Regions from separate parts of the Bradyrhizobium prioriisuperbiae genome, predicted to be linked through region 1. Evidence: riboswitches for the same ligand, from Rfam matches in the RefSeq annotation. Region 1 holds a riboswitch; each other region holds the start of a gene.
The links. Region 1 has a riboswitch for glycine ahead of RS897_RS39650 (ABC transporter substrate-binding protein). Riboswitches for the same ligand answer to the same signal wherever they lie in the genome.
Positions count from the first base shown of each region.

Region 2: another riboswitch for glycine. It lies ahead of gcvT (glycine cleavage system aminomethyltransferase GcvT); the one in region 1 lies ahead of RS897_RS39650 (ABC transporter substrate-binding protein).
Region 3: another riboswitch for glycine. It lies ahead of RS897_RS31255 (ABC transporter substrate-binding protein); the one in region 1 lies ahead of RS897_RS39650 (ABC transporter substrate-binding protein).

Region 1 covers NZ_CP135921.1:8,545,558-8,550,213, forward strand. The annotation lists gene RS897_RS39640 (ABC transporter substrate-binding protein) at 1-1,000, opposite strand, end outside; gene RS897_RS39645 (M20/M25/M40 family metallo-hydrolase) at 1,382-2,512, shown strand; glycine riboswitch at 2,606-2,712, shown strand; glycine riboswitch at 2,716-2,831, shown strand; gene RS897_RS39650 (ABC transporter substrate-binding protein) at 3,042-4,652, shown strand.
Region 2 covers NZ_CP135921.1:5,540,602-5,545,257, forward strand. The annotation lists gene gcvP (aminomethyl-transferring glycine dehydrogenase) at 1-1,004, opposite strand, end outside; gene gcvH (glycine cleavage system protein GcvH) at 1,025-1,390, opposite strand; gene gcvT (glycine cleavage system aminomethyltransferase GcvT) at 1,409-2,557, opposite strand; glycine riboswitch at 2,704-2,793, opposite strand; gene alaS (alanine--tRNA ligase) at 3,118-4,656, shown strand, end outside.
Region 3 covers NZ_CP135921.1:6,614,669-6,619,324, forward strand. The annotation lists gene RS897_RS31240 (ABC transporter substrate-binding protein) at 1-1,479, shown strand, start outside; partial or broken gene RS897_RS31245 (tripartite tricarboxylate transporter substrate-binding protein) at 1,651-1,817, shown strand; partial or broken gene RS897_RS31250 (tripartite tricarboxylate transporter permease) at 1,855-2,067, shown strand; glycine riboswitch at 2,169-2,274, shown strand; glycine riboswitch at 2,278-2,393, shown strand; gene RS897_RS31255 (ABC transporter substrate-binding protein) at 2,596-4,206, shown strand; gene RS897_RS31260 (GMC family oxidoreductase) at 4,366-4,656, shown strand, end outside.

The sequences.
Region 1 (4,656 bases):
TCTCCGATCCAACGTCGGTCGCAAGCGGCGTGTTGCAGCCGAACACAGCGCCACAGATCTCGTAGTATTTCGGATTGCCGACCAGGGCATCAAGCACGTCCTTCTGCTTGATCGCCAGGAAGGCAGCGCGACGCACCTTGACGTTGTCGAACGGCGGATGGAGGAAATTCATCCGTCCCACGGTCTGGAAGCCGAGCTTGCTCAAGGTGTCGACCTTCATATCCTTGTTGGCTTCGAGCAGCGGCAACAGGTCGAACGAAGGGTTCTCGATGAAATCGATATCCCCGGACTGGATCGCATTCACCGCAGTCTGCGCGTCGGGCATCGTGATCCATTCGACGCGGTCGACTTTCACCACCTTGCCGCCCGAGGTCCAACTCGGCGGCTCGGAGCGCGGCACATAATCCTTGTTCTTCTCGTAGACGGCTTTTACGCCGGGCTGGAATTCCGCCTGCACGAATTTGAACGGACCGGAGCCGATCTGTTCCGGGATAGCTTTGTCCGGCGGGGTCTCGGCAATGCGTTTCGGCATCATGAAGGGCACCACGGAGGACGGCTTGCCGATCGATTCCAGCACCAGGCCGTAGGGCTCCTTCAGCTTCAGCGTGATGGTCTTTTCATCGGTGGCTTCGATGCTGGCGGTGAAGTCCATCAGCTTCTGGCCCATGCCGTCACGGGCACCCCAGCGCTTCAGCGAGGCCACACAATCTTCCGCCGTCACCGGCTTGCCGTCATGCCACTTCAGGCCGTCGCGCAGCGTGAAGGTGTAGGTCAGCCGGTCGTCGGAAACCTTCCAGTTCGCCATCTGCGGCTGGACCTTGAAGTTGGAGTCCATTGCCAGCAGGGTGTCGTAGACCATGTAGCCGTGGTCGCGGGTGATATAGGCAGTGGTGATGATCGGATCGATCACCCGCAGGTCGGAGTGCATGACCGCGGTGATCGTTTTGGCTTGCGCCCATGCCGGCAACGCCAGCAGCGCGGAGGCTATCAGGCCTCGCATCGCCAATCTCGCGAACGCAGACGAATTCTTTCCACGCGAAACAACAGACATCACACCTCTCCTGGATTGGATCCGCATCCTGTTATGGCTTGATCCCGTCACGGCTTGAGCATGACGGCGACGAATTGGGGCCTGCAGCGCGACACTAAGATGTTGAGCGCTCTGATGATTTGAGAGTTGCATCAACCTCGCGGGGCGTCAATCGCGATTTCACCGGTGCTCATCATCATTGGCCGAAGTCGAGCGGGTTGTCGCAGATGTCGTGCAGGCCGCATTGCAAAATTCGAATGGGATGAGCGATTGTATATGGGTGGGGGATCGATATCCTCCCGCCGCCACCCACCAAACAAGCCGAACAATAACAAGAGAGAGCCCCGCGTGATAAACCCCGCCAAACTTCCATTCGATGCCGAAGTCATGCTTCAGGGCCTGCGCCGATGGGTTGAGTGCGAAAGCCCGACCTGGGACGCCACCGCGGTCAATCGTATGCTCGACCTGGCCGCGCGGGATCTCGCAGTTGCGGGCGCCAGCATTGAGCGGATCGCCGGCCGCAGCGGCTTCGGCGGATGCCTCCGCGCCCGCTTTCCCCATCCCAAACAGGATCAGCCGGGCGTCCTGATCGCCGGTCATATGGATACCGTTCACCCGGTCGGAACGCTGGACAAGCTGGCCTGGCGCCGCGACGGCAGCAAATGCTACGGGCCCGGCATCTTCGACATGAAGGGCGGCAACTACCTCTCGCTGGAAGCTGTCCGGCAACTGCAGCGCGCTTCGTTCACGACGCCCCTGCCCGTCACTTTCCTGTTTACCCCCGACGAGGAGGTCGGCACTCCGAGCACCCGGGACATCATCGAGGCCGAAGCGGCCCGCAACAAGTACGTGCTGGTGCCGGAGCCTGCGCGCGGCGAGACCGGCGTCGTCACCGGCCGCTACGCCATCGCCCGCTTCAACCTCGACGCCGTGGGCAAGCCGAGCCATGCCGGCGCCACGCTCTCGGCGGGCCGCTCCGCCATTCGCGAAATGGCGCGCCAGATCATCGCCATCGACGGCATGACCACCGACGACTGCACCTTCAGTGTCGGCATCGTGCATGGCGGCCAATGGGTGAACTGCGTCGCGTCGCGTTGCACCGGCGAAGCGCTGAGCATGGCCAAGCGGCAGGGCGATCTCGATCGCGGCGTCCAAAGGATGCTGGCACTTTCGGGAAGCGCCAATGACGTCACCTTCACGGTGACGCGCGGCGTCACGCGCCCGGTCTGGGAGCCGGATGCGAAAACCATGGCGCTGTTCGAGACTGCGCGCGGCGTCGCGAAGACTCTCGGCGTCGATTTGACGCACGGCAGCGTCGGTGGCGGATCCGACGGCAATTTCACCGGCGCGATGGGCATCGCCACTCTGGACGGGCTCGGCGTCCGTGGCGCGAATGCACATACGCTTGAAGAACACATCGAGGTCGCAAGCCTCGCCGAGCGCGGCCGTCTGATGGCCGGACTGCTGGCGGTGCTCGAATAAACAGTCTCCTCACACGCCCAACACCGAGGCAAACGCTGGGCGAAATTTAGCCTTGTCTGCTTTGGCAGTGCACCATACCGTTTGATCGTCCATCGCGACGATGCGGGAGAGATTGAAGCGAAAACATTGTTTGTTTTCGCTTCAACGCCGACGGAGCAACCGCCCCGGAAACTCTCAGGCACAAGGACCGTGTCGTCAGGACGATCTGGAGAGAGACGTCATATCCACGATATGACGTCCACCGAAGGGGATATCCGTCGATGAGCCATGCATTGAGCAATGGCTCGGGCGGATCAAGCTCTCAGGTACCGTGACAGATGGGGCGCTCCCGCTGGCCTTGCCGGCGCTCGGGGCGACTCTGACCTGTGGGAGCCCTGAGACAACATGCCTCACATCGCCTTCGTTTTGCGCGTCTCTCAGCGGCGCAACGCTTGCTTATGCGCTGCTGAAACGTGGCGAAGGCGATGAGACATCTTTCTTTCGCTGCCACCTCACTCAACGACCCACGCGACTTCAATCAGGAGATGTGATGTCTTTTACTTTGCGAGGAACGAGCTCAACGGCCGGCGCCAGAGGCGCGCTGCGAGGGCTGCTTGTCGCGGCAACGCTTGCGGTACCGAGCTGGGCGCAGGCCAAAACCATCCGAGCGGTGATGCACTCCGACCTGCGGGTGATCGATCCGATCATCACCACCGCCTATATCACCCGCGACCATGGCTACATGGTCTACGACACCCTGCTGGCGATGGACTCCAACTTCAAGGTTCAGCCGCAGATGGCGGACTGGAAGGTATCCGAGGACCGGCTGACCTACACCTTCACACTGCGCGACGGCCTGAAATGGCATGACGGCAAGCCCGTGACGGCGGAAGATTGCGTAGCCTCGTTGAGGCGCTGGGGTGCCCGTGACGGCATGGGCCAGAAGCTGATGGAGTTCACCGCGAGCCTCGAGGCCACCGACGCGAAAACCATCACGCTGAAACTGAAGGAGCCCTACGGCCTGGTGCTGGAATCGATCGGCAAGCCGTCGTCGGTGGTGCCCTTCATGATGCCGAAACGCATCGCCGAGACCCCGCCGGACAAAGCTATCCCGGAACAGATCGGCTCCGGGCCGTTCAAGTTCGAACAGGCGGATTTCCAGCCTGGAGTCAGGGCGGTCTATGTGAAGAACAAGGATTACGTGCCGCGCTCCGAGCCGCCGAGCTGGACCTCGGGCGGCAAGGTGGTGAAGGTCGACCGCGTCGAATGGATCACGATGCCCGACCCGCAGACCGCGATGAATGCAATCCAGTCCGGAGACATCGACTTCATCGAAACGCCGCTGTTCGACCTGCTGCCGGTGCTGGAAGCCAACAAGGAGCTGGAATCGCGCGTTCTCAATATTCTCGGTTATCAGACGCTGGGACGGATGAATTTCCTCTATCCTCCATTCGACAATGTCAAGGTGCGTCGCGCCGCCCTCCTCGCGCTCAACCAGAAAAACGTGCTCGACGCGCTGGTCGGCAACCCGAAATACTACAAGGTCTGCGGAGCCATCTTTGGCTGCGACACGCCGTATGCGACCGATGTCGGATCGGAATCCCTGGTCAAGGGCGACGGCATGGCGGAAGCGAAAAAGCTGCTCGCCGAATCCGGCTACGACGGCACGCCGGTGGTGATCATGGCGCCGGGCGACGTGGTCACGCTGAAGGCACAGCCGATCGTCTCCGCGCAGTTGCTGCGCGCGGCAGGCTTTCAGGTCAACGTGCTCGCGATGGACTGGCAGACGGTGGTGACACTGCGCGCCAGCCAGAAGCCGCCGAAGGAAGGCGGCTGGAACATGTTCTTCACCAACTGGGTTGGTGCCGACATTCTCAATCCCGTCGTGCATGTCACTCTGAACGGCAAAGGCAAAAGCGGCGGCTGGTTCGGCTGGCCGGACGATCCCAAGATGGAAGCTCTGCGCGATGCCTTCGTGCGTGCCGAATCTCCCGATGAACGCAAGAAAATCGCAACGGACATTCAGCAGCGAAACTACGAACAGGTCACCTACATCCCGCTCGGGGAATACAGGGTTCCGAGTGTCTGGCGGAAGGAATTGACCGGCGTGCTCGACGGCGCGGCAACGCCGGTGTTCTGGAATGTCGACAAGGCCGACTAAGCGG
Region 2 (4,656 bases), 3.0 Mb from region 1:
CAGATGTTCGAGGTCGCCTTCTCGCGACGGATGTGCTGCTCGCGGGTCTGCAGTGCGAGGCGATAGGCCGGCTCGCCGCGGGCATCGATCGACAGCCCGACAATGCGGCCGGGCAGCGAGCGCTTCAGCGTTTCGCGCACCGCCATGTAGGCGGCGTGCGGGCCGCCATAGCCCATGGGGACGCCGAAGCGCTGCGTCGAGCCGATGGCGATGTCGGCGCCGAGATCGCCGGGTGAAGCGAGCAGCGCCAGCGCCAGCGGGTCGGCGGCAACGACGGTAAGCGCGCCTTTCGCCCGCAACGCGGTGATTGTGGGGCGCAGGTCCCGGACCGCGCCATGGCTGCCGGGATATTGCAGCAGCGCGCCGAACACGTCAGTCTTGTCGAGGTCACGCGCGGGATCGCCAGCCACAACCGTCCATCCCAGCGGCTCGGCGCGCTGGCGCAGCACGGCGATGGTCTGCGGATGGGCGTCGTGGTCGACAAAGAAGGTGTTGCTCTTCGCCTGCGCCGCGCGGTGCGCCAGCGCCATGGCTTCCGCCGCCGCTGTGCCCTCGTCAAGCAGCGAGGCGTTGGCGACATCGAGGCCGGTGAGGTCGCAGATCATGGTCTGGTAGTTGAACAGCGCCTCGAGCCGGCCCTGGCTGATCTCGGGCTGGTAGGGCGTGTAGGCGGTGTACCAGGCCGGATTCTCCAGGATGTTGCGCTGGATCACCGCGGGCAGCAGCGTGCCGGAATAGCCCTGGCCGATCAGCGAGGTGACCATGCTGTTCTGGCCCGCGATCTCGCTCATGTGCGCCAGCGCCTCGCTCTCGCTCAGCGCTTTGCCGCAATCGAGCGGCCTCTGCTGACGGATTGAGGCCGGCAGGGTCTCGCTCATCAGCACCTGAAGGCTTTTTGCGCCCACGGTGTCCAGCATCGCCTCGATGTCGCGTGGCGACGGACCAATGTGGCGGCGTGCGAAGGTGGTGGCGGCCTCGTTCGACAGTTTGCGATGCGCGGTCATGATCGTCCTCTCGAAAAGCTTTAAGCCGTGTGCGCCTTGTAGGCGGCCTCATCCATCAGGCCGTCCAGTTCGGACTTGTCTGCGATCTTGATCTTGAAGAACCAGGCGCCTTCGCCCGGATCGGAATTGACCAGGGACGGCTCGGCGGCGAGTGCGTCATTGATCGCAACGATCTCGCCGGTGATCGGCGCATAGACGTCGGAGGCGGCCTTTACCGATTCGACCACCGCGGCAGCGTCGGCCTTCTTCAGCTGTTTGCCGACTTTCGGAAGTTCGACAAACACCACGTCACCCAGCTGGGTTTGCGCGTAGTCGGTGATGCCGACGGTGGCGACGTCGCCGTCGATCTTCAGCCATTCATGGTCTGATGTGAAAAGAGTGGTCATGACAGAACCTCAGCGTTTCTAGCGTTTATAGGTGTTGGTGATGAATGGCATCGGCGCGACCCGCATTGGCAGCCGCTGCCCGCGGACGTCGGCGAACACGGTGGTGCCTTCAGTGGCAAACGCCGCGGGCAGGTAGCCCATGGCCACCGGTGCGATCTTGCTGGGGCCGAAACCGCCGGACGAGACGTAGCCGGCCGCGGCCGGGTCGTCCTGTTCCACGAACAGCTGGGCACCTTCGCGCACCGGCGCGCGTCCGTCAGCGAGCAAGCCGACGCGACGGCGCGGCGCGCCGTGGGCGAGCTGTTTCAGAATAACATCGGCGCCGGGAAATCCGCCGGCGCGTGCCCCACCGGTGCGACGCGCTTTCTGGATCGACCATTCCAGCGCGGCCTCCACCGGCGTGGTCGCCACATCGAGTTCGTGTCCATAGAGACAAAGACCGGCTTCCAGCCGCAGGCTGTCGCGGGCGCCAAGGCCGATCGGCAAAACGTCGTTGTGATCGAGCAGGGCGGTGGCCAGGGCCTCGGCCTTGTCGGCCGGCACCGAGATCTCGAAGCCGTCCTCGCCGGTGTAGCCGGAGCGGGAGACGTAACACGCGATTCCCATCACCTGTTGCGGGCCGGCGTTCATAAAGCGCAAAGCGGCTGTGGCAGGCGACAGCGGCGCCAGCACGTCGGCCGCCTTCGGTCCCTGCAGCGCGATTAGCGCGCGGTCCGGCAGCGATTCGATCTCACACGTGTCGGAGAGATGTGCACGCAGATGCGCCTCGTCGTCGTCCTTGCAGGCGGCGTTGACCACCAGGAACAGATGGTCGCCAAAGTTCGCCACCATCAGGTCGTCGAGGACGCCACCCCGCTCGTTGGTGAACTGGGCGTAACGCTGGCGATGGAGGGCGATGCCGACAATGTCCTGCGGCACCAGGCGCTCCAGCGCGCGGGCCGCATCTTCAAGTTTGCCGGATTTCGGCCGCAGCCGAAGCTGGCCCATGTGGGAGACGTCAAACAGGCCTGCGGCAGCGCGGGTGTGCAGGTGTTCCTTGAGCACGCCGGGCGCGTACTGAACCGGCATGTCATAGCCGGCGAACGGCACCATCTTGCCGCCGCGGGCAAGGTGCAGCGCATAAAGCGGAGTTCGTTTCAGGGGGTGTTCAACGGACGACGAAGACATTAGCGGACTCCGGACGGCGATCGAGGACCATTCCTCAAAAACCCGTCGAAGCCCCATCTGTCGCTGTGCCTGAGAGTATTATCCCGTCGGCGGGCGTCTCTCCGGGCCGCTCACGCGGGGCCGGCTGCGCCTCTTTCCAGATGTCGTCCCATCACGCGGTTCGTTTGCCTGAGAGTTTCCGGGGCGGTTGCTCCTTCGGCGCCGGCACAAGGCCGATCTCTCCCGACGTGATGTACTCAAACTAAGGGCCACAAAACACCGCGCCGGGGGAGCTGTCAACGCAGCCAATCGGCCTATCAACGGTTCTTGTCCGATTTGATTAACCCGTTGGTCCGTTGCACACTTTCTGGACAGTCCGGCGCCCTCCCAGTAAAAGCAGGTCGGGACAAGGGAAACTGCGCGCGTCATAATCGCCGTGGTATTCCACGAGGGCGGTTTGGGCGAGGGCGGACCTTCAGTTTGCGCCAAAACTGGTTCTCAAATCCGCAAACATCGCGCTTTTGGCGTGGATTTCAGGTATCCGGATGCTGAAGAAGCCCGGATGATGCGATTGGACGGACATGAGCGGCGTTAACGAGATCAGATCTGCGTTCCTCAACTATTTTGCGAAAAACGGCCACGAGATCGTGCCGTCCTCGCCTTTGGTTCCGCGCAACGACCCCACCTTGATGTTCACCAATGCGGGCATGGTGCAGTTCAAGAATGTGTTCACGGGGCTTGAAAAGCGCCCCTACCAGCGCGCCACCACCTCGCAGAAATGCGTACGCGCCGGCGGCAAGCATAACGACCTCGACAATGTCGGCTATACCGCGCGCCATCACACCTTCTTCGAGATGCTCGGCAACTTCTCGTTCGGCGATTACTTCAAGGATCGCGCCATCGAGCTCGCCTGGAATCTGATCACCAAGGATTACGGGCTGGCGAAGGATCGCCTGCTGGTCACCGTCTATTCCGAGGACGACGAGGCGTTTGGGCTCTGGAAGAGGATTGCCGGCCTGCCGGAATCGAAGATCATCCGCATCCCGACCTCGGACAATTTCTGGCAGATGGGCGACACCGGTCCGTGCGGCCCGTGTTCGGAAATCTTCTACGATCACGGCGACCACATCCCCGGCGGCCCTCCCGGTTCACCGGATGAGGATGGCGATCGCTTCATCGAGATCTGGAACCTGGTGTTCATGCAGTTCGAGCAGATCACGCCAGGCAATCGCGTCCCGCTGCCGAGGCCGTCCATCGACACCGGCATGGGCCTCGAGCGCGTCGCGGCCGTGCTGCAGGGCAAGCACGACAATTACGACATCGACCTGTTTGTTGCGCTGATCCGCACGATTGCCGATCTCACCGGCGCCGATCCGCAGGGACCGATGAAGGCGTCACTGCGGGTGATTGCCGATCACCTGCGCGCGGCCTCGTTCCTGATTGCCGATGGCGTGCTGCCGTCGAACGAAGGCCGCGGCTATGTGCTGCGCCGGATCATGCGCCGCGCCATGCGCCATGGCCAGCTGCTCGGCGCACGCGAGCCGCTGATGTGGAGGCTGGTGCCGGTGCTGGTGCGCGAGATGGGCGAGGCCTATCCGGAATTGCAGCGCGCGCGTTCGCTGATCGAAGAGACGCTCCGTCTCGAAGAGACGCGCTTCCGCAAGACCCTCGATCGCGGCCTCGCGATCCTCGACGACAAGAGCGTATCGCTGAAGCAGGGCGACATGTTCGACGGCGAGACGGCTTTCACGCTTTACGACACCTACGGCTTCCCGCTCGATTTGACGCAGGATGCGCTTCGCAACCGCGGCATCTCCGTCGATATCGCCTCCTTCACCGATGCGATGGAGAAGCAGAAGGCCAAGGCGCGCGCGTCGTGGTCGGGGTCGGGGGAAGCTGCGACCGAAACCGTGTGGTTCGGTTTGCGCGAGAAGCTCGGCGCCACCGAATTTCTCGGCTATGAGACCGAGAGCGCCGAAGGCGCCGTCACCGCGCTCGTGAAGGATGGCAAGGAAGTCGATCGCCTCAAGGCCGGCGACACCGGCGCCATCGTGCTGAACCAGACGCCGTTCTATGCGGAGTCCGGCGGTCAGCTCGGCGACACCGGCGTGCTGACCGGC
Region 3 (4,656 bases), 1.9 Mb from region 1:
GGCGGCGGCGTGATGCCGGCGGCGGCGCAGAAATCCGCCGACACGCTGCGGGTGGTGATGCGCGACGCATTGCCGAACATCGATCCCTATTACAACAACCTGCGCACCGGCGTGATCATGCACCACATGGGGTGGGATGCACTGATCTATCGCAATCCAGCCACCTTCGCTCTCGAACCGCTGCTCGCGACCGAATGGAAGCAGCCGGATCCGACCACCATCGATTTCACGCTGCGGCCGGGAGTCAAATTCCACGACGGCAGTCCGTTTACCGCCGATGATGTGGTCTACACCATCAACCTGGCATCCGATCCGGCGAGCCGCGTGTCGACGCCGGCCAACTACAACTGGCTCGAGAAGGCGGAGAAGACCGGGGAGCTGTCGGTGCGGGTCAAGCTCAAGCGGCCGAACCCCGCGGCGCTGGAATATTTCGCGTTGGTTCTGCCAATCTATCCCAAGGCCTATCGCGAAAAAGTCGGTCCGGAAGGCTATGCCAAGGCGCCGGTTGGTGCAGGTCCCTACAAAATGGTCAAGGTCGAACCTGGTGCGTCGATCAGCTTCGAGCGGTTCGAGGATTACTGGGCCGGCAGCCCGAAGGGAAAACCGGCGATCTCCAAGGTCAGCGTGCGGTTTGTGCCCGATGCCGCGACCGAGATGACCGAATTGCTGGCCGGTCGCGCCGACTGGATCTGGAACCTGAATCCGGACCAACTCGAGCCGATGAGCCGGATGCCGCACCTGGAGGCCCTGCGTAAAGAGTCGATGCGGATCGGTTATCTCTCGATCGATGCCGCCGGTCGCACCGGTGCGGACAATCCCGTGACCAAGCTCAAGGTGCGCCAGGCAATCTGGTACGCGATCGACCGCAAGGCGATCGCCGACAAGCTGGTCACCGGCGGCAGTCGCGTTCCGCTCGCGCCCTGTGTCCCAACGCAGTTCGGCTGCGATGGCGAGATCGCGGCGCGCTACGATTACGATCCGGCGAAGGCGAAGCAGCTTCTCGCCGAGGCCGGCTATCCCGACGGTTTCGACGTGGAACTTGCCAGCTACGTGCTGCCGCAGTGGGGCTCAGCGGTCCAGAACTACCTGCATGCGGTCGGCATCCGCGCCAAGCTCAACCAGTTGCAGACGGCGGCGCTGATCCAGCGCGCAAAGGCCGGCGAGCTGCGTTTGTATCTCGGAAGCTGGGGCAGCTTCTCGATCAACGATGTCTCGGCCATCCTGCCCAACTTCTTTGACGGCGGCGCCGATGACTATGCGCGCGATCCGGACGTGCAGAAATGGCTGCTCGAGGGTGGATCATCCACAGACCCTGATGTCCGCAAGAAGAACTATTCGAAGGCGATCCAGCGCATCACGGAGCAGGCGTACTGGGCGCCGCTGCACAGCTACGTGACGACCTATGGCATTTCCAAGCAGCTCGATTTTACGCCGTATCCGGATGAATTGCCGCGCTTCTTTCTGGCGAAGTGGAAATAGGCGAGTGTCCCGAATCCGAAGTTCGCATCACTTAACCGCACCTTCGGAGCGAACTTCGGATTCGATAAGGACACTCGCAAATATATGATTCGAGTGTGGTCTTTGGTTCAGAAGTTCGCTCGAGGAGCGCGCGGCGATGGTGGAGCGAACTTCTGAACCACCACACGAGGCAAGGGCGGGGCGGAGACCAACGCTGCGGTGCTCGGTAATCACACCATGTTGCAGGCGGACTCCACCGGCTGGCGGCCGCTGATCGATGCCGGCGAGCTGCGGTTGATGATGTGGACCGCGCGGCGCTCTCCGACTTCCCGGACGTGCCGTCGCTCAAGGAGCTCGGCAGGCGGCGCCTTGATTGCGCTGTTGACACTGGGCATTCCGCCCAACGTGGTGCTGGCGTTCGTGCTCGGGCCGTTGCTGGAGAACAATCTGCGCAAGGCGCTGATCCTGTCGCAGGGCGATCTGCTGACCTTTGTGGAGCGACCGATTTCGGCGGCGTGCCTGGTGCTGGCGCTGATCCTTCTGGTCGGCCCGCTGCTGCCGGCGTTGCGTCGGAAGCGCGAGATGGTCGCTCTGGATGAGGGCGGCTGAGCTGCCGGCTGCGCGGGATCGTTCGCATATCATCTGGGCAGAGCTGGTTGAAATTTAACCTTGCTGGCGTTGTGAGCGCGCCATATCGTCCGACCGTCCAACGCGACGATGCGGGAGAGATCGGAGCGAAAACAACATGTTTTCGTGTTCGGCGCCGACGGAGCAACCGCCCCGGAAACTCTCAGGCACAAGGACCGTGTCGTCAGGACGATCTGGAGAGAGACGCCATATGTGCAATATGGCGTCCACCGAAGGGGATATCCGTTAGTGAGCCATGCATCGCGCAATGGCTCGGGCGGATCAAGCTCTCAGGTACCGTGACAGATGGGGCGCCTTTACCGGTCGATGCCGGAGATGAGGCGACTCTAATGCGCGGGAGCTTCTTCAAGGCCATGCCTATCCCAGCAAGTCTCGTCGCCGGACATCGCGGCGCAACGATTAGCCATGCGCCGCGCCAGCGCGACAGCGGGCAAGCCGTCTCCATTGCGAGATCATCAACATCCGCTCAACGTCAATCCAGGGAAAATGATGTCCGTCACTCAGCAAGGCGAAGATTCACCAATATCGGTCAGGCAGGCGCTGCGCTGGCTGCTGGTCGTGGTCATATTGCTATGGCCGACCTGGTCGCAGGCCAAGACGATCCGAGCGGTTATGCATTCAGACTTGCGGGCGCTCGATCCGATCCTTTCATCGGCCTATATCACGCGCGACCACGGCTACATGGTCTACGACACGCTGGTGGCGATGGACTCCAGCTTCACGATCAAGCCGCAGATGGCCGACTGGAAAGTATCCGACGACAAGCTGACCTACACCTTCACGCTGCGCGACGGATTGAAATGGCATGACGGCACGCCGGTCACCTCGGAGGACTGCGTTGCGTCGTTGAAGCGCTGGGCTGCGGTCGACGGCATGGGCCAGAAGCTGATGGAGTTCACCGCCAGCCTGGAAGCCACCGACGCCAGGACGATCACGCTCAAACTCAAGGAGCCCTACGGCCTGGTGCTGGAGGCGATCGGCAAACCGTCCACGCTGGTCCCCTTCATGATGCCGAAGCGGCTGGCCGATACGCCGCCGAGCAAGGCGATCCCGGAGCAGATCGGCTCAGGTCCATTCAAGTTCATTCAGGCGGAGTTTCAGCCGGGTGTCAGGGCCGTCTATGAAAAGAACAGGGATTATGTGCCGCGCACCGAGCCGCCGAGCTGGGCGTCGGGCGGCAAGGTGGTGAAAGTCGATCGCGTCGAATGGGTCACGATGCCCGACGTGCAGACGGCGGCCAACGCGCTTCAGGTCGGGGATATCGATTTCCTGGAGCGGCCGTCGTTTGATCTGCTGCCGGTGCTGCAGGCCAACAAGGACCTGACATCGCGCCCGCTGAATGGCCTCGGCTTTCAGACCATCGGACGGATGAACTTCCTTCATCCGCCGTTCGACAACGTGAAAATTCGCCGCGCCGCCTTGATGGCGATGAACCAGAAAGACGTGCTCGACGCGCTGATCGGAAACCCGCAACTTTACAAGATCTGTGGCGCCGTGTTCGGCTGCGACACACCGCTGGCAACCGACATCGGATCGGACTCCCTGGTCAAGGGCAACACCATGGCGGAGGCCAGGAAGCTGCTCGTGGAATCAGGCTATGACGGGACACCGGTCGTGATTTTGGCGCCGACCGATGTGGTCACGCTCAAGCCTCAACCCATCGTCGCGGCGCAGGCGCTGCGTCAGGCCGGATTCCAGGTGACTGTCCAGACGGCGGACTGGCAGACGGTGAACACGATCTTCGCAAGCCAGAAGCCGCCGAAGGATGGTGGCTGGAACATGTTCTTCACCAATTGGGGCATCGCCGACATCATGAATCCCATTGTCAGCGCTCCCCTGAACAGCAGGGGCCGCAAGGGCGCCTGGGTAGGTTGGCCGGACGACCCGCAGATGGAGGAATTGCGCGATGCCTTCGCGCGGGCCGGTTCGTCGGACGACCAGAAGATCATCGCAAGCAAGATCCAGGCGCGGACCTTCGAGCAGGTGACCTATATTCCGTTGGGACAATATTTCGCTCCAAGCGTCTGGCACAAGGAGCTGACCGGCGTGCTCGATGGTCCGGCCACACCTGTGTTCTGGAATATGGACAAGCCGGAGTGATCGGACGAGATCTCTCGTTCCAACTACGGATCATTGCCTCTCATAGGCATCTGACGCCTGCACGAACACGTCATTCGCTGACCTAGCGATCTGGACGTAAATCAATCTATGATGGGGACTGCCGTCCGCGCCCGTCGATAGTTCGGAGTGTCTAAAACCATGTATGATGTCATTGTTGTCGGTGGCGGCTCTGCCGGTGCCGCAATCGCCGCGCGGCTGTCCGAAGCGAGAGACCGCCGCGTGCTGTTGCTGGAAGCGGGCCTCGACTGGCGCGCCGCTGAGGCGCCCTGGGAGATCAGCACACCCAATCCGATTCCGATCATCCACCAGCGTGAGTTCCAGGAGAAATGGCAGTGGCCCAATCTCTTGACCCGCCGGATTGCTGGGCAGGAGCCACGCTTCTATTGGCGCGGCAAGGGACTGGGCGGCAGCTCGATGATGAACGGCCAG